Regions from separate parts of the Pseudomonas chlororaphis subsp. chlororaphis genome, predicted to be linked through region 3. Evidence: predicted binding sites of a transcription regulator. Region 3 holds the regulator's gene; each other region holds the start of a gene.

Region 1 (7,508 bases), 3.3 Mb from region 3:
CGGTCAGCACGCCGTTGACGATCTTGCCATTGGCATCGACCGCATAGCCTTGCAGGCGGGCAGTGCCATCGGTGTTGGTGATGTAGCCGTCCTTGTCAGTCTTGAAGGTACCGGCGCGGGTGTAGGTCAGCGAGCCGTTGTCGCTCAGCACGAAGAAACCCGAACCCTGGATACCCATGTCCAGTACGTTGCCGGTGTTGTTCACGTCGCCCTGGCCGAACTGCTGGGAAACGTTGGCCAGGCGCACGCCATTACCTATGGTCTTGCTACCGGTGCCCAATTTGGTGGCCGAGTAGACGTCGGCGAACTCGGCACGGGACGATTTGAAGCCGGTGGTTGCCACGTTGGCGATGTTGTTGCCGGTCACGTCCAGTTGCTTGTTGGCAGCATAGAGACCGCTAAGGCCGATATTAAAAGACATATTCCACTCCTTGTGCCGCGTTAGTCGGCTCTAGATACCAATGGTTTGAACTTTGGAGAGCGCCACGGGGCTGCTCAGTCCCGCGAGGTTCAACATCAGCTCACCGCCGGTCTGGCTGATGGTGACGCTGTTGACCGTCGCCGGCAGGTAGGTGACCAGGTCGGTCGCCTTGCCATCGATCTTTGTGCTGGCCTTGAAGGTGTAATTGCCCGGATCGGCCTTGGTGCCGTCGGTCTTGGTACCGTCCCAGACAAAGCTGGTACTGCCGGCCTTCTGGCTTCCCAGGTCGAGGGTCTTGACCGTCTTGCCATCCTTGTCGGTGATGGTCACGGTGACGCCGCTGACTCCGGTAGGCACTGTCACCGAACCGGTCATGCTCTTGGTGGTGTCGACCTGAGTGGTACCGGTCTGGACGATCACCGAACGACCCACCAGGGACGAAGCCTGCAGGGCCTGGGACGACTTGTAGTTGCCAGTGATGGAGTTCACCGAGGTATTGAGGGTGGTGATCCCTTCCAGGGTGGAGAACTGCGCCAACTGGGCAACGAACGCGCTGTTGTCCTGTGGGTCCAGCGGGTTCTGGTTTTTCAGCTGGGTCACCAGCAACTTCAGGAACGCGTCCTTGCCCAGCTCATTTTTGCCCTTGACGCTATTGGTGGCCGCGGCCAAGCCGTCATTGCTGGTGGTCGGGGTTTTCTTCGAGGAGTTCGCAAGGATCTCCTTGAGCGTCAGGCCACTGGTGGTATCGGTAACACTCATCTGAGTCGCCCCTTATCACTGACCGAGGGTCAGGACCTTCTGCATCATGGTTTTGGCGGTGTTCATCATTTCCGCGTTGGTCTGGAACGAGCGGCTGGCGGAAATCATGTCGGCCATTTCTTCCACCACGTTGACGTTGGGGTAGTAGACATACCCCTTGGCGTCGGCGGCCGGATGGTTAGGCTCGTAACGCGCCTCGAGGTTGCTCTGGTCCTCGACCACACCCAGCACCTGAACGCCCTGACCGGCCGCGTCCTGATTCTGGAACAGCGACTCGCTGCCGCCGCTTTGCGCGCCCTGGAACATGGTGGCGAACACCGGGTGGCGCGCACGGTAGGTCTGGTCGATGCTCGAGGAGACTGTCTCGGCGTTGGCGATGTTACTGGCGACGGTGTTCAAGCGAGTGGTCTGGGCACTCATGCCACTACCGGCAATATTGAAAACACTGGCGAGGGACATGGATTACTCTCCGCGCAGGGCTGACACCAGCCCTTTGAATTTGCTGTTGAGCAGCGTGAAGCTGGCCTGGAAGTTCACCGAGTTCTCGGCGTAGTTCGACTGTTCCAGTTGGGCATCCACGGTGTTCTGGTCGATCGACGGCTGCATCGGTGTGCGGTACAGCAGCGATTCGTCGCCGCTGCCCAGGCCTTCAGCTTCGATATGCCGGCTGTTGGTCATGTTCAGGGCAAAGGTGCCATTCTTGGCTTTCTCGTTCTGCTCGGCGAGCACGGCAGAGAAGTCCAGATCCCGAGCCTTGTAGTTCGGGGTGTCGGCGTTGGCGATGTTGTTGGCCAGCACCTCGGCACGCTTGGCGCGAAAACCAAGAGCCTGCTCATGAATGCCGAGCGCTTTATCGAAGCTGATGCTCATGTCGGGAAACCTTCGACCAGATTTTTCGTAAACGGGATAAAGCAAGCCGCGTGCCAAGTGCTAAAAGCCCGTAAATCAAGGCTTTGCCGGCAGCGGCAAAGCGGCAATGCCAGAAAAGCGGCAAGGCATTTCCGCGAAACGTCAGCAAAGCGGCAATGCAGCGGTTGCCGCCTCTTCTGCGCTGGCAAAATCGCAGGCACAAAAAAAGAGGCCCGAAGGCCTCTTTTTTCAACAACGACAATCTTACTTCGCCTGGTAAATGATCCCAGGGCTGCACTGGACCATCTGGTAGTGGTCGGGCAATCCATTGAGCGCCTCGGAAGCCCCGAGAAACAGGTAACCACCCGGCTTCAGGGTGCTGTGAATGCGCATCAGGATGTCCTTCTTCACCTCGGCGGAGAAGTAGATCAGCACATTGCGGCAGAACACGACATCGAATTTGCCCAGGCTGGCATAGCTGTCCAGCAGGTTGAACGAGCGGAACTCGACCCGGCTCTTGATCGGCGCCTTGACCACCCAGCGCCCCGGCCCCTTGGGATCGAAATAGCGCTGCAGGCGATCGGCCGACAAACCGCGACCGATCGCCAGGCTGTCGTACTCGCCGGTCTTGCAGTTGTTCAGCATGGTCCCGGACAGGTCGGTGGCAACGATCTGCACCCCCATCTTCAGTTGCCCCATGTTGGTCTTCTCGAACTCGTCGATCGACATGGACAACGAATAGGGTTCCTGCCCCGAGGAACAGGCCGCCGACCAGATGCGCAAGCGCTGGTTGGGGCTGGCCTTGATCGCCTCCGGCAAGACCTTGTTCTTCAACACCTCGAATGGATAGGTATCGCGAAACCACAGGGTTTCGTTGGTGGTCATGGCGTCGACCACCATCTCTCGCAAACCGCTGCGCGGCTGGGACTGAATGCGCTGAACCAGCTCCCCGAGGGACTTGATGCCTTGCTGTTCCATCAGTTTGTTGAGACGGCTCGACACCAGATATTGCTTGTTCTCACCCAGCAAGATCCCACAGGCTTTTTCCAGGAACACCCGGAACTGTTCGAAATCCAAATTACCCGTAGACAATGATGCCGCCTCTTAAATCGTGTGACCGCCAGGGATGGATATCCCTAGCTGTTATCTGCTGCTTTGATCCGGTCGACAACCCGGGATGCCAGGTCATCAGGACGAAACTTGGCAAGGAAGTCATCGGCACCGACCTTCTTCACCATCGCCTGATTGAATACACCTGACAACGAAGTATGCAGGATGATATGCAGCTTTTGCATGCGTGGATCGTTGCGTATTTCGGCCGTGAGGGTGTAGCCGTCCATCTCCGGCATCTCGATGTCGGAGATCATCATCAGAAACTCTTCTTCAGGTTTCTTGCCCTCGTCGACCAGCTTGCGCAGGTAATCCAGCGCCTGTCGGCCGTCGTTCAAGGCCACCACCTCGACCCCCACGGTCTGCAAGCAACGCGTGACCTGCTTGCGCGCCACCGACGAGTCATCGACCGTCAGTACCCGCAGTGAAACAGCCTTGTGCTGAGTCTCGACATCCACCACACCGACCGAAATGGTCTCGGGCGTCGGCGCGACCTCGGCCAGCACCTTCTCGACGTCGATGATTTCCACCAACTGATTGTCGACCCGCGTCACCGCCGTCAGGTAGTGATCGCGCCCCGTCCCCTTGGGTGGCGGATGGATCTCCTCCCAGTTCATGTTGACGATGCGCTCGACCGACCGCACCAGAAACCCCTGGGTCTTGGTGTTGTACTCAGTGATGATGACAAAGGGGTTGCTCAGATCCTGCAACCCGCCTGAACCGGTGGCCATCGCCAGGTCCAGGATCGGAATGGTCGCCCCACGAATATTCGCGACACCGCACACCACAGGACTGGATTTGGGCATCAACGTCAGTTTGGGGCATTGCAGCACCTCCCGAACCTTGAACACGTTGATCCCATAGAGCTGCTGCCCGTCGAGACGGAACAACAACAGCTCAAGGCGATTCTGCCCTACCAGTTGCGTGCGCTGGTTCACCGAATCCATTACACCAGCCATGCCCAGACTCCCCAAAGCTTAAGTTCCGACGCGCGCTCATCGCTAAACGGCACGGCGCTTGCTTTTTAACTGTTATGAACGCCAAAACGACATTTTCCCGACGCCTGACATCAAACTACCGCAGATTGCTGTACGGGCTGTCGGCTTTGTTTTTTTTAAACCCTGGCCATCCTGCCGTTGCTGACTCGGTAACCCTGCCTGATCTACTTATCGGCGTCACTCAGGGGTTTCTTGAATTCACCGTAGAAGACTATTTAGCCACCAGTCAAACGCCTGGGCGCTACGAGATCCAAGTCAATCAACTCGACCCGCGGCTGCGCATGCCGCACTGCGACAAGGAATTGACAGCGACCCTGGAAAGCCCGGCGCAACCGCTGGGACGCGTGACCGTTCGCGTCCGTTGCGACGGCGCCTCGCCCTGGACCGTATTCGTGCCCGCCCAGGTCAAGCTGTTCCGCGAGGTGGTGACCACCACGCGGCCACTCAAGCGCGCCGGCATCATCAGCCCCGAAGACGTGATGCTGCGCGAGCGCGATATCGGCCAGATCAACCAGGGCTATCTGACTTCAGTGGACCAGGCCATTGGGCAGAAGCTTGTCCGACCAATGGTCGCCGACCAGCTCGTCACCCTGGTTCACCTGGAACAGGCGGAAGTGGTACGCAAGGGCGATCAGGTGGTGATCTCTGCTCGTAGCGGCACGCTGAACGTGAAAATGCCCGGCGAAGCCTTGTCCAATGGCGGCATGAGCGAGCAGATACGGGTCAAGAACCTCAATTCACAACGGGTCATCAAAGCGCGGATCACCGCGCCGGGACAGGTGGAAGTCGCCATGTAGACGACTGGCGCTGTGCACTGTTGCCCCCTAAACTGTGGCCCATGCAGGGCAACAGCGGCGCGTGCGGGCTTATCGATATTTGAGCCTAAAGTTTTCCGGCGTATTGCCGAAAACAAGTCAAGCGTCCAAATACCCAGAGGTTTTTTTACCATGGTCATCGATTTCAGCCGTTTAAACAGCTCTCCCTCACTCACCGGCAGCACGCGCACCAGCGCCAGCAAGGAAACCGGCGACGCCGACAAATCCGCGCCGCTGAACACTCCGGCCGAACAGGCCAGCACCAGCGGGGAGTCGGTACACCTCAGTAATGAGGCTCAACAGTTGCAGAAGATCACTGACAAGCTGCGCGACCAGCCTGCCGTCGACAACGCCCGCGTGGCCGAGTTGAAGCAAGCGATTGCCGATGGCAGCTATAAAGTCGACAGCAACCGTGTAGCCAGCAAACTGCTTAATTTCGAAGCCCAGCGCTAGCCAATAAGGCCTGCGCCAGTTTTTTGGACGCTTAAAACCCAAGGCCATACATGCACGACACTAATTTGCTGCAACTGATCACCGACGACTTTGCTCCAGCTCAACAATTGCTGGAATTGCTGCGCACCGAATCCCTAGCCCTGCACGGTCGCGACATGCCGCTGCTGGAAGAGATTCTCGCGCAGAAGCAAGCCCTGATCATTTTGCTCGAGCAGCATGGCCGCAAACGCAGCGAACTCCTCGCCAGCCTGAACCTTCCTGCCAGCCGCGCCGGCCTGGAACAGTTGGCCAGCCACTCCTCGATCGGCGACCAGTTACTGGCCCAGAGTGACGTGCTGACCCAAATGCTTGCCGATTGCCAGGCGGCGAACGAACTCAACGGTCGCTCGATCCAGGTTCAACAGGCCACCACCGCCAATCAATTGAAAATCCTCACCGGTGGCGAGCCTCCAGCCCTCTATGATGCCCGTGGCTCAACCGCCAAGCTTGCCAAGCCTCGCCCGCTTAGCCAGGCTTGACCCCAGAGATGAGCGCGCCCTATCAAGTCGCGGAACATGCTGGCAAAATGCTGGCTCTTGCGTGTAGTCGTATTTTGTCTGGAGATTGATGAACCGTGTTCAATGCCGTAAACGCAGAAGATGCGCCGCAGCCACCCAAGGTGCTGACCACCCCCTTGGAAATCAACTCCACGCTGCGCTTGCTGCAAGACAGCCATGACCCGCTGATCATCACTTTCCATGAACGCAGCCAGCGCTTTCAAAGCTATCTGGTCGAGATCGATCGTGACAGCAACATGATTGCCCTGGACGAAATGATCCCCCGCGATGGCGAACGCTTCATGCTCGCCGGCGAACCGTTTCGCGTCGAAGGCTTTCACGAAGGCGTGCGCATCGCCTGGGAAAGCAATGGTATCCCGACTATCGACGAATCCAATGGTGGGCGATGCTACCGCGGCACCCTGCCAGACGAAGTGGTCTATCACCAGCGCCGCAATGCCTTTCGCGCAGCCCTGAAGCTGGCCCAGCTGGTCAACATCGAACTGGGCGGCGAAAAACTCAAGGCGCCGATCGCCGGCAAGCTGCTGGATATCTCCGCCACCGGCTGCAAGCTGCGCTTCGAGGGCGACATCTCCAGCCGCCTGCAACTGGGCCAGGTCTACGAGCGCTTTATCGCCGCCCTGCCCTTCGGCAGCATGACTGCGCCAGTGGAACTGCGTTACCTGCACCACGAAGAGAAGATCGACACAACTTTCGCCGGTGTGCGCTTTCACAACATGAGCGGCCTGGTTCAACGCCAGGTCGAGCGCTTTGTCTATCAGCTGCAACGCGAAGCCCGGCGCTTCGACAAAGACGACCTCTGAGATTCGAGCGTCGATAAAAACGGGCAGTCCCTTGCGGGGCTGCCCGTTTTGCGTTTCTAGGGCCTGGCCCCACTGAACTGATCCGGCCCTGGTTCATCCGGCTTCACTAGCGGCTCCTCAGCCTCAACCTCATCCGTGGCCGGCGTCTCGACCGGAGGCTCGGCTTCCGGTGCGCTGGTCTGTTGCATCTGATCTTGCACCACTTGCTCATCGACCCGCGGATCGAGCGCGGCCACCAATGGCGAACTGGACATGCTGTCCGGCATCGCCACGTGGTGCAGCGGCGCATCATCGACCTGATGCAGGTTAGTCACAGCTTTCGGCCGGATACGCCAGACCAGTACCAGGGCAAAGAAACTGAAGAACGCATAGAGCATCTGGCTGCCGAACAACTTCATCAGCACCCCCGCCACCAAAGGCCCGACACTGGCCCCGACGCCATAGGTCACCAACAGCATCGCGGTCAGCGAGACCCGCCGATCGCCTTCGACATGGTCGTTGGAGAACGCCACCGCCAGCGGATACAGACAGAACTGCACCAGCGAACAAAGGAACCCCAGGGCGAACAGCACCTCCAGTGGTACCTGGGGCAGAATCGCCAACGGCAAGGCCACGACCGCCAGGAAGCAGGCAAAGCAGCGAATCAGCAGGGCCCGGTCATAACGGTCGGACAGCCATCCCAATGGCCACTGCACCACCAGCCCGGCAAAAATGCAGCTCCCCATGAACAGGCCGACCTGTTC
Region 2 (7,508 bases), 1.4 Mb from region 3:
TACGCGGCAGCGAAAAGTTGCTCGCTGATGTGCGCCTGGGCGTCGCTCAGGGCCTTGTTGCGGACTTCGTCGCCATAAGCCAGGCCGTGGGCGCGGACGAATTCGATGTCGGTGATGCCGAGGAAGCCGAACAGCACTTTCAGGTAATCCTCGTGCGCCACGCCAGTGGCCTGGCCGGCGTGCAGGCCGCCCGCAGTGGAGACCACCACGACTTTCTTGCCACCGCACAGGCCTTCAGGGCCGGCTTCGGTGTAGCGGAAGGTCTGGCCGGCGACGGCGATGCGGTCGATCCAGGCCTTGAGTTGGGTCGGGATGGTGAAGTTGTACATAGGCGCGGCGATCACTACAGCGTCGGCGGCCTGGAATTCGGCGAGGGTCGAAGCGCTCAGCTCGGCTTCGTGCTGCTGGGCAGCGTTGCGCACTTCGGCCGGGGTACCGGCGGCCACCAGCGTGGCGGAGCTGAAATGGCTGATGGCATCGGCGGCCAGGTCGCGGTAGGTCACTTCAACGCTGGCATCGGCGTTTTTCCAGGCCTTGACCACGCTTTCGCTCAACTGACGGGAAGCCGAGTTGTCACCAAGGATGCTCGAATCGATATGCAACAGTTTCATCTGGGATTCTCCAAGTGAGGATCGCCACCGGGCGATCAATTGAGGACAATCCTACAGGTGAAACCAATAGCTGATTAGTCGGCACAAATGCGATAGTTTGTCCCATCAGCAGGACAGTCGAGTCAGGATATGCAAGACCTCAACGATCTTTATTACTTTGCCAAGGTGGTGGAAGCCGGTGGTTTCGCCGCCGCCGGGCGTGTACTGGGAGTGCCCAAATCCCGTTTGTCGCGGCGTATCGCCGAACTGGAAGAACGCCTGCACACCCGATTGCTGCAACGCACCACCCGCCAATTGAAGCTGACCGCGGTCGGCGAACGTTATCTGCGTCACTGCCAGGCCATGCTGCTGGAAGCGGAAATGGCCGACGAGGCCGTGGCCAGCATGTCCAGCGAACCTCGCGGCCGCCTGCGGGTGTCCTGCCCGGTGGGCCTGGCCCATCATATGTTGCCGACCGTCATCAGCTCGTTCCTCGAGCAATATCCCCAGGTCCAGCTGGACATGCAGCTGCTCAACCGCCGGGTCGACGTGGTCGCCGAAGGCATCGACGTGGCGCTGCGGGTTCGCGAGCATGGCGACGAAGACCCCTTGCTGGTGACCCGGCGCCTGCGCCAGGCGCAGACCGTGATGGTCGCCAGCCCGGGGTTCGCCCGGGAATGGCCGATCCACAGTCCCGAAGACCTGCACAAGGTGCCGGTGCTGGGAGCCCTGGAGGCCGACCGCATGGTGCACTTGCGCCTGCTCGACGCCCAGGGCGAGAAATGCGACCTGGTCCTGGAGGCGCGCCTGGGCATCGACGATTTTCTGGTGCGCCGCTCCTGCGCCCTCGCCGGCCTTGGCTGTACCATCCTGCCGATGATGTATTGCGAAGAAGAACTGCAGACCGGGCAGCTGGTGCAACTGCTGCCCGAGTGGTCGCTGCCTGGCGGTTGGCTGCAGGCGGTCTACCCTCACCGGCGCGGTGTATTGCCAGCGGTAAGGGCCTGGATCGAGCATGTCAGCGAAGCCTTCAAAGGCTGCGGAGACCGCACACTGTGACAGCGCGACAAAAGGAAAAACCATGACAGAAGCGGATGTGGCGCAATTTTGCCTGGACTTGCCGGGCGCGCGCGAAGACTACAAATGGGGCGGCGTGCGGGTGTTTTCCGTGGCCGGCAACAAGATGTTCGCCCTGCAGAACCTGCGGGGCGAGTCACTGGCGTTCAAGGTGGACAAGGAGCTGTTCCTCGGCCATGTCGACCGTCCCGGCATCGGGCCGGCGCCGTACCTGGCCCGGGCGCACTGGATCATCATGCAGACACCCTACCCGCTGGGCACCGGCGAACTGCGGGACTTGCTGCAGCGTTCGCACCAGTTGGTGGTGAGCAAGCTGCCCAAGCGGGTACAGGTAGGCCTGTTGCTTTAGAACAGCGAGAACAGGCTGCCTTCGAGAAACAGCCGGTCGATCCAGAACACCTGGTGCAGCAGCACGATCAGCCAGAACACCAGTTGATAGGACAGCTTGCGGGTCTTGTGGCGAAACGCCTGTTGCGCCAGCAAGGCGCCTGGCCAGCCACCGGCCAGCTCCACGGCGTGCAAGACGTTTTCCGGGGTCCGCCAGCTGTCGCTACGGGCCTTGCGCTTGTCGCTCCAATAGAGGAAGAACGTCAGCACGCTGACCGCGCCGTAGGCCGCCAGCGGTACCCAGGAAATCCCCTTCACGCCCAACAGCAGCGAACCGCACAGCGGTAAGGCGCAAAGCAGCAGGAAGATCACCGCCTTGAGCCTTGGCTGCTGGATCCGAGCCCCGGCGACTTCGCCGGGGCGGTTCTGATTGCGTGCGTTCATCAGGAATGGACCGCGGTCCAGTCGACCCAGCCGAACTGCCAGGTGGCGAGGATCACCAGGCCGAAGGCAATGCGGTACCAGGCAAAGGCCGCGTAGCTGTGGTTGGCGATGAACTTGAGCAGGCCCCTGACCGCGATCATCGCGAAGATGAACGAGGTGATGAAGCCGATGGCGAACACCGGCAGGTCGTCCGGCTGGAACAGATTGCGGTACTTGTAGCCCGAGTAGACCGCGGCACCGACCATGGTTGGCATCGCCAGGAAGAACGAGAACTCGGTGGCGGTCTTGCGCGACAGGCCGAACAACAGGCCGCCGATGATGGTGGAGCCCGAGCGCGAGGTGCCTGGAATCATCGCCAGGCACTGGGCGAAACCGACCTTCAAGGCATCTTTCCAGCTGATCTCGTCCACCGTGTTGGCATGTATTTCATGCTGCCGGCGTTCGGCCCAGAGCATGACCACGCCCCCCACCACCAGCGCCGTGGCGACGGTGATCGGGTTGAACAGGTATTCATGGATCAGGTCGGCGAAAATCACCCCCAGCACCACGGCGGGCAGGAAGGCGATCAGCAGGTTGATAGTGAAACGCTGGGCGTTGCGCTGGGTCGGCAGGCCGGTGACCACGTCGAGGATCTTGCGGCGAAACTCCCAGACCACCGCGAGAATGGCCCCCAGCTGAATGATGATGTTGAACGCCATGGCGCGCTCGCCACCGAAGTTGAGCAAGTCGGCAACGATAATCTGGTGGCCCGTGCTGCTGATGGGCAGAAACTCCGTCAGCCCTTCCACAATCCCTAAAATCAATGCCTGTGCGGCAGTCCAAAGCTCCATCAATCCCCCGAAGGTCATGCCGTGGCATGCCTTTTTAATTTTTCTTCAATGTTCACTGACGCGTGCGTCGCGGATTCGCAGCCGCAATAGGATCATCATCGCCCTTGAAAATTCCGTGAAAAATCAGCCGGATTCAGGTTTTTCGCAATGAGGCCGAAATCCTAGCAGACATACTCGATAAACGCTGTCGCGTTGAGAGAATCAGCGGGACCGGACTGCAAGGAGCGCATGACGGATGTACGGGGTGTTTCTATTACAAGAACAACAATCGGGAGTGACAGATTCATGAACAGCTTACGCAGAATGTCGATCAGCCGCCGTCTGTGGCTCATCCTGATTGTCGCGGTATTGATGCTGATGACCCTGGGCATGTTGATGCTCAAACAGATCCACGACGACCTGTACCAGGCCAAGGCGCAGAAAACCCAGCATGTGGTGCAGACCGCCAACGGTGTGCTGGCCTATTTCCAGGGCCTGGAAAGCGCCGGCAGCCTCGATCGCGCGACGGCGCAGAAGCAGGCGCTGAGCGCCATACGCAACCTGCGCTATGACCAGAGCGACTACTTCTGGATCAACGACCTGACCCCGGTCATGGTCATGCATCCGACCAACCCCAAGCTCGACGGCCAGAACCTCGCGGCCATTCGCGACCCGGACGGCTTTGCCGTGTTCAACGAAATGGTGGCCATCGCCAAGGCCAAGGGCGCCGGCATGGTCAACTATCGCTGGCCGAAACCGGGCGCCAGCGAGCCGGTGCAGAAGACCTCCTATGTCCAACTGTTCCAGCCCTGGGGCTGGATCATCGGTTCGGGGGTGTACATCGATGACGTGCAGGCCGAGTTCCGCAGCCAGGTGGTGAAGGCCTCGGTCGTCGGTATCGCCATTGCCCTGCTCATGGCCCTGCTGGTGTTGCTGATCGCCCGCAGCATCGTCCGCCCGCTGCAGGAAACCGTGCACGCCATGGCTAATATCGCCAGCGGCGAAAGCGACCTGACCCGTACCCTCGACACCCACGGCCAGGACGAAGTCACCGAACTGGCCCGGCACTTCAACGGCTTCACCGCCAAGCTGCGTCTCGTCGTCAGCCAGTTGCAGGTGTCGGCCGCAGCCCTGGCGCAGTCCTCCACCGACCTGGGCAGCAATGCCAGCCAGGCCCAGGAACGCAGCCAGCAGCAGTCGCAGCAGATGGAGCTGGTGGCCACCGCCATCAACGAAGTGACCTACGGCGTACAGGACGTGGCGAAGAACGCCGAACACGCCGCCAGCGAGATGCGCGACGCCGAAGCCCAGGCCCAGCAGGGCCAGGTCAATATCGACGGCAGCCTGCAACAGATCGATCGGCTCTCGGGCACCATCGACCAGGCCGTGGAAGTGATTCGCACCCTGGCCCAGGAAAGCACCCAGATCGGCAGCGTGCTGGAGGTGATCCACTCGATCGCCGAGCAGACCAACCTGCTGGCGCTCAACGCGGCGATCGAAGCCGCCCGCGCCGGCGAACAGGGCCGTGGGTTCGCCGTGGTGGCCGATGAGGTGCGCCTGCTGGCCCAGCGGACGCAGAAGTCCACCGCCGAGATCCAGTCGATGATCGAGCGCCTGCAAGGGCACTCGGAAGCCGCGGTGAAGGTCATCGGCGACAGCAGCCGGGCTTCGCAACAGACCATCGAGCAGGCCGGGCTGGCCGGTGAAAGCCTGAACGCCATCGGCCAGGCCCTGCGCAACCTCAACGGGCTGAACGCCTCGATTGCCAGCGCCACGTTGCAACAGGCCCATGTGGTCGAAGACATCAACCAGAACGTGACCCAGGCCGCCGGCCTGTCCCACAGCACCGCCCTGGCGGCCGAGCAGTCCAGTGCCGCCAGCCTGCACCTCAAGGAACTGAGCGAGCAGCTCAACGGCCTGTTGCGCCAGTTCCGGGTCTGAGGTCGTCCGTGGCGGGGTTTGCCCCGCCACGGTTGCCGGCCTTCACTAACATGCAAGGCCGCTTCTGGTTACAATCCGCACCCTCCTCCGCTTCCAGGTAGTTTTCATGTCCGGGCTTGAACTGTTCGCCGCCGCACTCGGCGTGATCGCCGTCTGGCTGACAGTCAGACAGAACCCCTGGTGCTGGCCGATCGGCCTGGTCATGGTGCTGCTGTACAGCTGGATCTTCTTCGAAGTGAAACTGTATTCGGACATGCTGCTGCAAGTGGTCTACGCCGCCCTGCAACTCTATGGCTGGTGGCAGTGGACCCGCGGTGGCGCCAGCCATCAGGGCCGTCCGGTCAGCCTGCTGGCGCCCCGCTCGATGCTGCTGGGCCTGAGCCTCGGGGCCATCGGCAGCCTGCTGCTGGGGGCCGCCATGGCCCATTGGACCGATGCCGCGCAACCCTGGCTGGACGCCGCGCTGACCGGCTTCAGCCTCGTGGCGCAATGGTGGATGGCGCAGAAGCGCGTGCAATGCTGGCCGCTGTGGATTGCCGTCGACGTGATTTTTGTCGGCCTGTTCATCTACAAGGACCTGTACCTGACGGCGGCCCTGTACGGGCTATTCACCCTGCTGGCCGTGCAGGGCTGGCGCGCCTGGCGGGCCGACCCGGCGTTGCGCCCGGCATGAAGGTCCTGGTGTTGACCGGCCCCGAGTCCAGCGGCAAAAGCTGGCTCAGCGGCCACTTGCAGGCGCGCTTCGGCGGCATCCAGGTGGGCGAATACGTCCGCCATTTCATCGAGCAGCAGCGACGCGACACCTGCCTGGCGGATATCCCGGAGATCGCCCGCGGCCAGTTGGCCTGGGAGGACCAGGCCCGGGCACAACAGCCGCCGCTGCTGATTCTCGACACTCACCTGCTGAGCAATATGCTCTGGAGCCAGACCCTGTTCGGCGCCTGCCCGGCCTGGCTGGAGCCCGAGCTGCTGGCTCGCCGCTACGATCTGCACCTGCTGCTCTCGCCGGAAGATGTCGGCTGGAGCAACGACGGCCAGCGCTGCCAACCCGAACTGAGCGAGCGCCTGGCCTTCTTCAAGGCCACAGGTGATTGGCTGGTGCAACACCAGCAGCCCTTCGAAGTGATTCGCGGCGACTGGGAAGCCCGTCGGCAACGGGCATTCGAGCGGGTCGAGCGTTTACTTCGGGGTTAACCGAATCCTTTTCCTGTCCGCTTTTTTTCTCCTCTGCTGGCGAGAAAAACGTCCATCCCTGAAACACCCGCCGCTGCGCAGAACGGCCAAATCAAAGGGCTTCTCATTGCCCTTCTGCCATCTGTTAAAACGCTGATACAACCCGCCGCGAGCCCCTCGATCCAGAGCCTCGCCACGGCCATACCGGGCTGTCGAAGGCGACACGGGTCTCATCGTTGAAACACCCCTGCCCCGGCAACACACCTGGTTATTCGTAACCTGTTGAATTTTTGAAACAATCAAAAAGCGGCACGGCTTCTGCTCTCTACCCTCGCAACGCTGACTAGGGCCAGCGAAAAAGAAGGGAATGCTGCCGTGGAGAATCTCAATTCAGCTCTGACCCGCCTCCTGCTGATCGGCTGTGCCATCGGCTCGCTGCTCAGTCTCCCGGTCCAGGCTGCCGGCGACATCAGGGACGGCAGGATCGTTCTCGACCGCGACGTGCAACCTCATACCGTCGGCCGCCCTCCGCTGCATCCTGACCCCTACCCGACCACCGTCAATGCCAACCCATCGGCCCGGGTCAAACAGATGACCAGCAACACCGAATTGAGCGACGGCGATTTTGCCGGGGTCAGCAGCGGTTCCACGATCAGCGGCAGCATCATGCCCAACGGCGTCAACCTGCAGGGGCTGAACACCGTCACCAACCCCAACGGCATGGCCGGCATGAGCGCCGGCCACGGCGGCGGCAGCGGTGGCGCCATCTCCGGCACCATCAACCGCTCCCTGAATTCTGGCCTGGCTCCTTTGGGCAGAATGGCCGGAGGCCAATGAGATGACTCGTACCCTCGTATGGCTTGCCCTGTTCGGCTGCGCTTCGGTGATGGCCGACCCAGGCATCCAGGCGGTGGACACCGCCACCCTTCACAACTCCGGCGCCCGCTACAACGGCAACTTCAACGTCAACCAGGCCGCCGGCGACCAGCAGCAACAGACCAACACACGCGCCATTGCCATCGGCACCGACGCCCAGGCCACCACTGTGGTCCGGCAGAAGCTCGACACACCGGCCAGCAGCGCGATCGACGCCAGCAGCAGCATCGGCGGCAACGCTTTCAGCAACGGCAACGGGGTCCTGGGCGTG
Region 3 (7,508 bases):
CTCAGTTAATCAGTACGGCTCGCACTAACCTGGCCGACCTCAGTCGAGGGAATCTGGGGGTGCCGCTGTTGCTGCTGGTCATGCTGGCCATGATGATGCTGCCGGTGCCGCCGTTCCTGCTGGACGTGTTCTTCACCTTCAACATCGCCCTGTCGATCGTCGTGCTGCTGGTCTGTGTGTATGCCCTGCGACCGCTGGATTTCGCGGTGTTCCCGACCATCCTGCTGGTGGCGACCCTGTTGCGCCTGGCGCTGAACGTGGCCTCCACGCGGGTGGTGATGCTCCACGGCCAGGACGGTCACGCCGCCGCCGGTAAAGTGATCCAGGCCTTCGGCGAGGTGGTGATCGGCGGTAACTACGTTGTCGGTATCGTGGTGTTCGCGATCCTGATGATCATCAACTTCGTGGTGGTGACCAAGGGGGCCGGGCGGATTTCCGAGGTGAGCGCGCGTTTCACCCTCGATGCGATGCCGGGCAAGCAGATGGCCATCGACGCCGACCTCAACGCCGGCCTGATCGACCAGGCCCAGGCCAAGGCCCGCCGCTCGGAAGTGGCCCAGGAGGCCGAGTTCTACGGTTCCATGGACGGTGCCAGCAAGTTCGTCCGCGGTGACGCCATCGCCGGCCTGCTGATCCTGTTCATCAACCTGATCGGCGGCATGGCGGTCGGTATCTTCCAGCACCACATGTCCTTCGGCGATGCCGGCCGGGTCTACGCCTTGCTGACCATCGGTGACGGTTTGGTGGCGCAATTGCCATCGCTGCTGCTGTCCACCGCGGCCGCGATCATGGTGACCCGTGCTTCCGGTTCCGAAGACATGGGCAAGCAGATCAACCGGCAGATGTTCGCTTCGCCCCGGGCCCTGGCTGTCGCCGCTGGCCTGATGGCGGTGATGGGCCTGGTGCCGGGCATGCCGCACTTTTCCTTCCTGAGCATGGCGGCCCTGGCGGCCGGTGCCGCGTACCTGTTCTGGAAACGCCAGAACGTGGTCAAGGTCAAGGCGCTGGAAGAGGTCAAGCGCCAGCAGGAACTGCTGCCATCGCCGGCCCGCGCCCAGGAAACCAAGGAGCTGGGCTGGGACGATGTGACCCAGATCGACATGATCGGCCTGGAAGTCGGCTACCGCCTGATTCCCCTGGTGGACCGCAACCAGGGTGGGCAATTGCTGGCGCGGATCAAGGGCGTGCGCAAGAAGCTGTCCCAGGACCTGGGCTTCCTCATGCCCACTGTGCATATTCGCGACAACCTCGACCTGGCGCCCAGCGCTTACCGGCTGACGCTGATGGGGGTGATCCTGGCCGAGGCCGAGATTTACCCGGATCGCGAGCTGGCGATCAACCCGGGGCAGGTCTATGGCACGCTCAACGGCATCAACGCCAAAGATCCGGCCTTCGGCCTGGAGGCGGTGTGGATCGAGATCAGCCAGCGCGCCCAGGCGCAGTCGCTGGGCTACACCGTGGTCGACGCCAGTACCGTGGTCGCCACCCACCTCAACCAGATTCTGTACAAGCACTCCAGCGAGCTGATCGGCCACGAAGAAGTCCAGCAGCTTTTGCAATTGCTGGCCAAGGGTTCGCCGAAGCTGGCGGAAGAGCTGGTGCCGGGCGTGCTTTCGTTGTCCCAGCTGCTCAAGGTGCTGCAGGCGCTGCTGGCCGAACAGGTGCCGGTGCGCGATATCCGCAGCATTGCCGAGGCCATCGCGAACAATGCCGCCAAGAGTCAAGATACTGCCGCTTTGGTGGCCGCGGTGCGTGTCGGATTGTCGCGCGCCATCGTGCAAAGCATTGTAGGCACTGAGTCCGAGCTGCCTGTGATCACCTTGGAGCCCAGGTTGGAACAGATTTTGCTCAATAGTCTGCAGAAGGCAGGACAAGGCTCGGAAGAGGGTGTCCTGTTGGAGCCAAGCATGGCTGAGAAGCTGCAGCGTTCGTTGATCGAAGCCGCGCAGCGCCAGGAAATGCAAGGTCAACCGGTGATTCTGCTGGTAGCCGGTCCGGTCCGCGCGATGCTCTCGCGGTTCGGACGCCTGGCGGTCCCGGGCTTGCACGTGTTGGCGTACCAGGAAATCCCTGACAACAAGCAAGTGACCATCGTTGCGACAGTAGGGCCCAACGGCTGAGGTAGTGGGTTATGCAAGTTAAGCGTTTTTTCGCCGCCGATATGCGTCAGGCCATGAAGCTGGTTCGTGATGAGCTGGGCGCCGACGCTGCCATCATTGGCAATCGCCGCATCGCCGGCGGTGTCGAGCTGACGGCTGCCCTGGATTACAAGCTATCGGCGCTGGCGCCGCGGGTGCCGAACATGGAGCTCGAGGACGAACTGCGCAAGACTCAGTCGCGCATCGTCACCGCCCAGGCCGAACTGAGCCTGCGTGGCGACGGCGATTCCAGTACCAATCGCCAGTTGTTCGCCGGCCTGCCGCTGACCGCCGCCGAGCCGCTGATCGAACCTACGTTCAACGAGCCCCAGCGCCCTGCTCCGGTGGCCGCCGCGCCGGCGGTCGATCAGCGGGCACTGGACTCGATGCGTTTTGAACTCAACGGCCTGCGCGAGCTGCTGGAAGTCCAGCTCGGCTCCCTGGCCTGGAGCCAGCTGCAAGGCAGCCGGCCCGAACAGGCTAACCTGTGGCGGCGCCTGCAGCGTATCGGCTTGTCCGGTCCGCTGGCCCGCGACCTGCTGGCGCTGATCACTGAAATCGACGAACCCCGCCAGGCCTGGCGCATGCTCCTGGCCCACCTGGCGCGGATGATCGTGACCCCGGAAGTCGAGCCACTGGAGGAGGGCGGTGTGATCGCCATGGTCGGCCCCGCCGGCATGGGCAAGACCACCACCCTGGCCAAGCTGGCCGCGCGTTATGTACTCAAGTACGGCGCGCAGAACATCGCGCTGGTGAGCATGGACAGCTACCGCATCGGCGCCCAGGAACAGCTCAAGACCCTGGGCCGGATCCTCAATGTCTCGGTGACCCATGTCGACCCGGGCCAGTCCCTGGCGCAAGCCCTCGATCCGCTGCTGCGCAAGCGTGTGGTGCTGATCGACACCGCCGGCCTGCAAGCCAGCGACCCGGCCCTGCGCATGCAGCTGGAAAGCCTGGCCGGACGTGGCATCCGGGCAAAAAATTATCTGGTCTTGGCAACCACCAGCCAGAAACAGGTTCTAACCGCCGCATACCACAGCTACAAGCGTTGCGGGCTGGCCGGCTGCATCCTGACTAAACTGGATGAAACCGCCAGCCTTGGTGAGGTGTTGAGCCTGGCGATCAGTCATGAACTCCCTGTTGCCTATCTGACCGATGGCCCGCGGATTCCGGACGATCTGCACTTGCCGCGCCGTCACCAGCTGGTCAGTCGTGCGGTGAGCGTGCAGATGCAGGAAGAACCCAGCGAAGAAGCCATGGCTGACATGTTCGCTGACCTCTACCACAACCCGACCAAGCGGGTTGGCTGAGGGAATCATGAAAAGATTGCAATGTACCTACATCGATGGTCTGCCAGGCATTGTTCCGTTGGTGAACGCGCAGCCAGTTATGTGGCCCCGTCTAAGTAAGACAAGGTAAAGAACGAACATGGGCAGCATGCATCCCGTACAGGTGATCGCGGTGACCGGCGGCAAAGGTGGCGTCGGCAAGACTAACGTGTCAGTGAACTTGTCCCTGGCCCTAGCGGAGCTCGGCCGGCGCGTCATGCTGCTGGACGCCGACCTGGGCCTGGCCAACGTCGACGTGCTATTGGGGCTGACCCCCAAACGGACCCTCGCCGACGTGATCGAAGGCCGCTGCGAGCTGCGCGATGTGCTGCTGCAGGGGCCGGGTGGAATCCGTATCGTGCCGGCGGCGTCCGGCACCCAGAGCATGGTTCATCTGAGCCCGGCGCAGCATGCCGGCCTGATCCAGGCTTTCAGCGACATCGGCGACAACCTCGATGTGCTGGTGATCGACACCGCCGCCGGCATCGGCGACTCGGTGGTCAGCTTCGTCCGCGCGGCCCAGGAAGTGTTGCTGGTGGTCTGCGACGAGCCGACCTCGATCACCGACGCCTACGCGCTGATCAAGCTGCTCAACCGCGACTACGGCATGAACCGCTTCCGCGTGCTCGCCAACATGGCGCAGAGCCCGCAGGAGGGGCGCAATCTGTTCGCCAAGTTGACCAAGGTCACGGATCGCTTCCTGGACGTGGCCCTACAATATGTCGGCGCCGTGCCTTACGACGAATGCGTGCGCAAGGCCGTGCAAAAGCAGCGTGCGGTCTATGAGGCGTTTCCGCGTTCGAAATGCGCGCTGGCATTCAAGGCCATCGCGCAGAAGGTCGATACCTGGCCGTTGCCGGCCAACCCACGCGGACATCTGGAATTTTTCGTCGAGCGGCTCGTGCATCAGACAGCGGGACCGGTGCTATGAGCGCCAGCGGCTACAACCTTTACAAAAAGTCGGCACGTGACAGCCAGTACGAATTGATCGAGCGCTATGCGCCGCTGGTCAAGCGTATTGCCTATCACTTGCTGGCGCGCCTGCCGGCCAGTGTCCAGGTCGAAGACCTGATCCAGGCCGGGATGATCGGTCTGCTCGAAGTGTCGACCAAGTACGACGCGAGCAAGGGCGCGAGTTTCGAGACCTACGCGGGTATCCGTATCCGTGGTGCGATGCTCGATGAGGTCCGTAAAGGTGACTGGGCGCCGCGTTCGGTACATCGCAATACCCGGATGGTGAGCGATGCCATTCGCGCAATTGAAGCTAAAACCGGTCGTGACGCTAAAGATCATGAAGTTGCGGCCGAACTTCAATTGAGTCTCGACGATTATTACGGGATTTTGAACGACACCTTGGGCAGTCGCCTGTTCAGCTTCGACGACCTGTTGCAGGACGGCGAGCATGAAGGGCTGCATGAGGATGGCGCGAGTGCTCATCTCGAGCCGTCGCGCGACCTGGAGGACGAACGTTTCCAGGCCGCGCTGGCGGACGCGATTGCCAATTTGCCGGAGCGTGAGCGACTGGTCTTGGCGCTGTACTACGACGAAGAGCTGAACCTCAAGGAAATCGGTGAGGTCCTGGGGGTCAGCGAATCGCGGGTCAGCCAGTTACACAGCCAGTGCGCGGCCCGTTTGCGGGGGCGTTTGGGAGAGTGGCGAGCGCGCTGACAGGCAGTGTGGGGGACACTGCGGACGAGACTGGCACGACGTGGCCGGACTTGCGGTGTGTATTCCATGCAGTCGTTGAGTGCTCTGCCTGATTGATTGAATGGCGCGTTCAGGTGCTGGACGCGTTTAAGACTGCTTGGAGGTCGAATTGGACAAGAACATGAAAATCCTCATCGTTGATGACTTCTCAACGATGCGGCGGATCATAAAAAACCTGTTGCGTGACCTGGGGTTCACCAACACGGTCGAGGCTGACGATGGCACCACCGCCATTCCGGTCCTCAACAGTGGGAGCATCGACTTTCTGGTAACGGACTGGAACATGCCCGGCATGACCGGTATCGATCTGCTGCGCCATGTGCGCGCCGATGAAAAACTCAAGCACCTGCCGGTACTCATGGTGACCGCTGAAGCCAAGCGCGAACAAATCATCGAAGCTGCCCAGGCCGGCGTAAACGGTTATGTGGTCAAGCCCTTCACGGCCCAGGCGTTGAAAGAGAAGATCGAGAAGATCTTCGAACGCATCGGTTGAGAGTGGAATCATTCCGCCACGGGGGAGCTATGGAGCACAACGAATCTTCATTGGGCGATTTCGAATCGACCCTGAAAAAACACGCACTCGAACTGGTCGACAGCCTTGAAAAAGGCAAGTTCGGCGAAGCCGTGCAACTGATCCATGAGCTCAACCAGACCCGTGACCGCGGCCTGTACCAGGAGGTCGGCAAGCTCACCCGCGAGCTGCATAGCGCCATCGTCAATTTCCAGATTGACCCGCATATGCCGCAAGCCGAGGAAGTTTCACAGATCACGGATGCCACCGAGCGCCTGTCCTATGTGGTCAGGCTGACCGAGGCCGCGGCCAACCGCACCATGGATCTGGTCGAGAGCGCCACCCCGCTGGTCAATGGCCTGAGTAGCGAAGCCCAGGCCCTGAGCGCCGATTGGGGGCGTTTCATGCGCCGCGAACTGGGCGCCGAGGAATTCCGCGACCTGGCCCGCCGGGTGGACGGTTTCCTGACCCGCAGCGAGCAAGACACGCGTGCGGTATCGAGCAACCTCAACGACATTCTGCTGGCGCAGGACTACCAGGACCTGACCGGTCAGGTGATCAAGCGCGTGACCCAGTTGGTCACCGAAGTCGAGAGCAACCTGCTCAAACTGGTCCTGATGGCCAGCCAGGTCGATCGTTTTGCCGGCATCGAACATGACCGTGAATCGATCCTCGCTGAAAAAGATCCGCAAAAACATCTGGCCAAGGGTGAAGGTCCGCAGATTCATGCCGATAAACGTGAAGACGTTGTATCCGGTCAGGACGATGTCGACGATTTGCTTTCCAGCCTTGGATTCTAGGAGCACCCATACATGAGCTTCGGCGCCGATGAAGAAATCCTTCAGGATTTTCTGGTTGAGGCCGGCGAGATTCTAGAGCAACTGTCCGAACAACTGGTCGAGCTGGAAAGCCGACCGGACGATGCGGATCTGCTCAACGCAATTTTTCGCGGTTTTCACACTGTAAAAGGGGGCGCCGGCTTCCTCCAGCTCAACGAGCTGGTGGAGTGCTGCCACATCGCCGAGAACGTGTTCGACATCCTGCGCAAGGGTGAGCGTCGCGTCGACGCGGAACTGATGGACGTAGTGCTCGAAGCGCTGGACGCAGTGAACGGCATGTTCGGCCAGGTGCGCGAGCGTACCGAGATCACCGCCGCCACTCCGGAGCTGCTGGCTGCCCTGGCCCGTCTGGCCGAGCCTGCGGGGGCCGAGGAGGTCGCCGCGCCGGTGGCCGACGTTGAGACAGTTGTTGAAGCCGTTGCCGAGCCGGTCGCCGAGTCGACCGAAAGCGAGTCCGGCGATATCACCGACAGCGAGTTCGAGCAGCTGCTCGATTCGCTCAATGCCGCCAAGGCCGAGGCCGAAGCCCCGGCTGCTGTTGCTCCCGCGACGCCTGCCGCCGGCAGCGAAGCGGCCAGCGACGAAATCACCGATGCCGAGTTCGAGTCGTTGCTCGATCAATTGCACGGCAAGGGCCAGTTCGCACCGGATGCGGTGGCCCCTTCGGCCACGGCGCCGGCTGCGGAAAAAGCCGCGGCCAGCGATGAAATCACCGATGACGAGTTCGAAGCCCTGCTGGATCAGCTGCATGGCAAAGGCAACTTTGCGGTCGATGCGCTGGACTCCGCGGTGGCAGCGGCGGTACCGCCGGCTGCGCCAAGCGCGGCCGCCGCCGGTAGCGACCTGATCACCGACCAGGAATTCGAATCCCTGCTCGACGAGCTGCATGGCAAGGGCAAGTTCTCTGAAGTGCCCGCAGCCGCGGCGACCGTGGGTAGCGCAACGGCCGCCACGGCTCCGGCGCCTGCCGCCATCGCCAAGCCAG

The links. The regulator FliA, encoded in region 3, starts transcription of late flagellar genes. The targets are predictions, from matches to a motif close to CTAAAGTTTNNNNNNNNNNNGCCGNTAA.
Region 1: the regulator FliA is predicted to act here: its motif matches at 5,020-5,047, upstream of flgM (flagellar biosynthesis anti-sigma factor FlgM).
Region 2: the regulator FliA is predicted to act here: its motif matches at 3,401-3,428, upstream of C4K27_RS15080 (methyl-accepting chemotaxis protein).

The regions. Positions count from the first base shown of each region.
Region 1 covers NZ_CP027712.1:5,137,056-5,144,563, forward strand. The annotation lists gene flgE (flagellar hook protein FlgE) at 1-421, opposite strand, end outside; gene flgD (flagellar hook assembly protein FlgD) at 452-1,180, opposite strand; gene flgC (flagellar basal body rod protein FlgC) at 1,196-1,639, opposite strand; gene flgB (flagellar basal body rod protein FlgB) at 1,643-2,050, opposite strand; gene C4K27_RS23085 (hypothetical protein) at 2,031-2,291, opposite strand; gene cheR (protein-glutamate O-methyltransferase CheR) at 2,294-3,121, opposite strand; gene C4K27_RS23095 (chemotaxis protein CheV) at 3,166-4,098, opposite strand; gene flgA (flagellar basal body P-ring formation chaperone FlgA) at 4,173-4,934, shown strand; gene flgM (flagellar biosynthesis anti-sigma factor FlgM) at 5,085-5,405, shown strand; gene C4K27_RS23110 (flagella synthesis protein FlgN) at 5,456-5,923, shown strand; gene C4K27_RS23115 (flagellar brake protein) at 6,019-6,765, shown strand; gene C4K27_RS23120 (MFS transporter) at 6,822-7,508, opposite strand, start outside.
Region 2 covers NZ_CP027712.1:3,277,271-3,284,778, reverse strand. The annotation lists gene C4K27_RS15105 (FMN-dependent NADH-azoreductase) at 1-611, opposite strand, end outside; gene C4K27_RS15100 (LysR substrate-binding domain-containing protein) at 741-1,649, shown strand; gene C4K27_RS15095 (MmcQ/YjbR family DNA-binding protein) at 1,672-2,016, shown strand; gene C4K27_RS15090 (DUF1294 domain-containing protein) at 2,013-2,438, opposite strand; gene C4K27_RS15085 (undecaprenyl-diphosphate phosphatase) at 2,438-3,268, opposite strand; gene C4K27_RS15080 (methyl-accepting chemotaxis protein) at 3,554-5,188, shown strand; gene pnuC (nicotinamide riboside transporter PnuC) at 5,295-5,861, shown strand; gene C4K27_RS15070 (AAA family ATPase) at 5,858-6,382, shown strand; gene C4K27_RS15065 (functional amyloid chaperone FapA) at 6,737-7,198, shown strand; gene C4K27_RS15060 (fibril amyloid subunit FapB) at 7,200-7,508, shown strand, end outside.
Region 3 covers NZ_CP027712.1:1,853,165-1,860,672, forward strand. The annotation lists gene flhA (flagellar biosynthesis protein FlhA) at 1-2,120, shown strand, start outside; gene flhF (flagellar biosynthesis GTPase FlhF) at 2,132-3,448, shown strand; gene fleN (flagellar synthesis regulator FleN) at 3,567-4,397, shown strand; gene fliA (RNA polymerase sigma factor FliA) at 4,394-5,134, shown strand; gene C4K27_RS08455 (chemotaxis response regulator CheY) at 5,295-5,666, shown strand; gene C4K27_RS08460 (protein phosphatase CheZ) at 5,696-6,484, shown strand; gene C4K27_RS08465 (chemotaxis protein CheA) at 6,497-7,508, shown strand, end outside.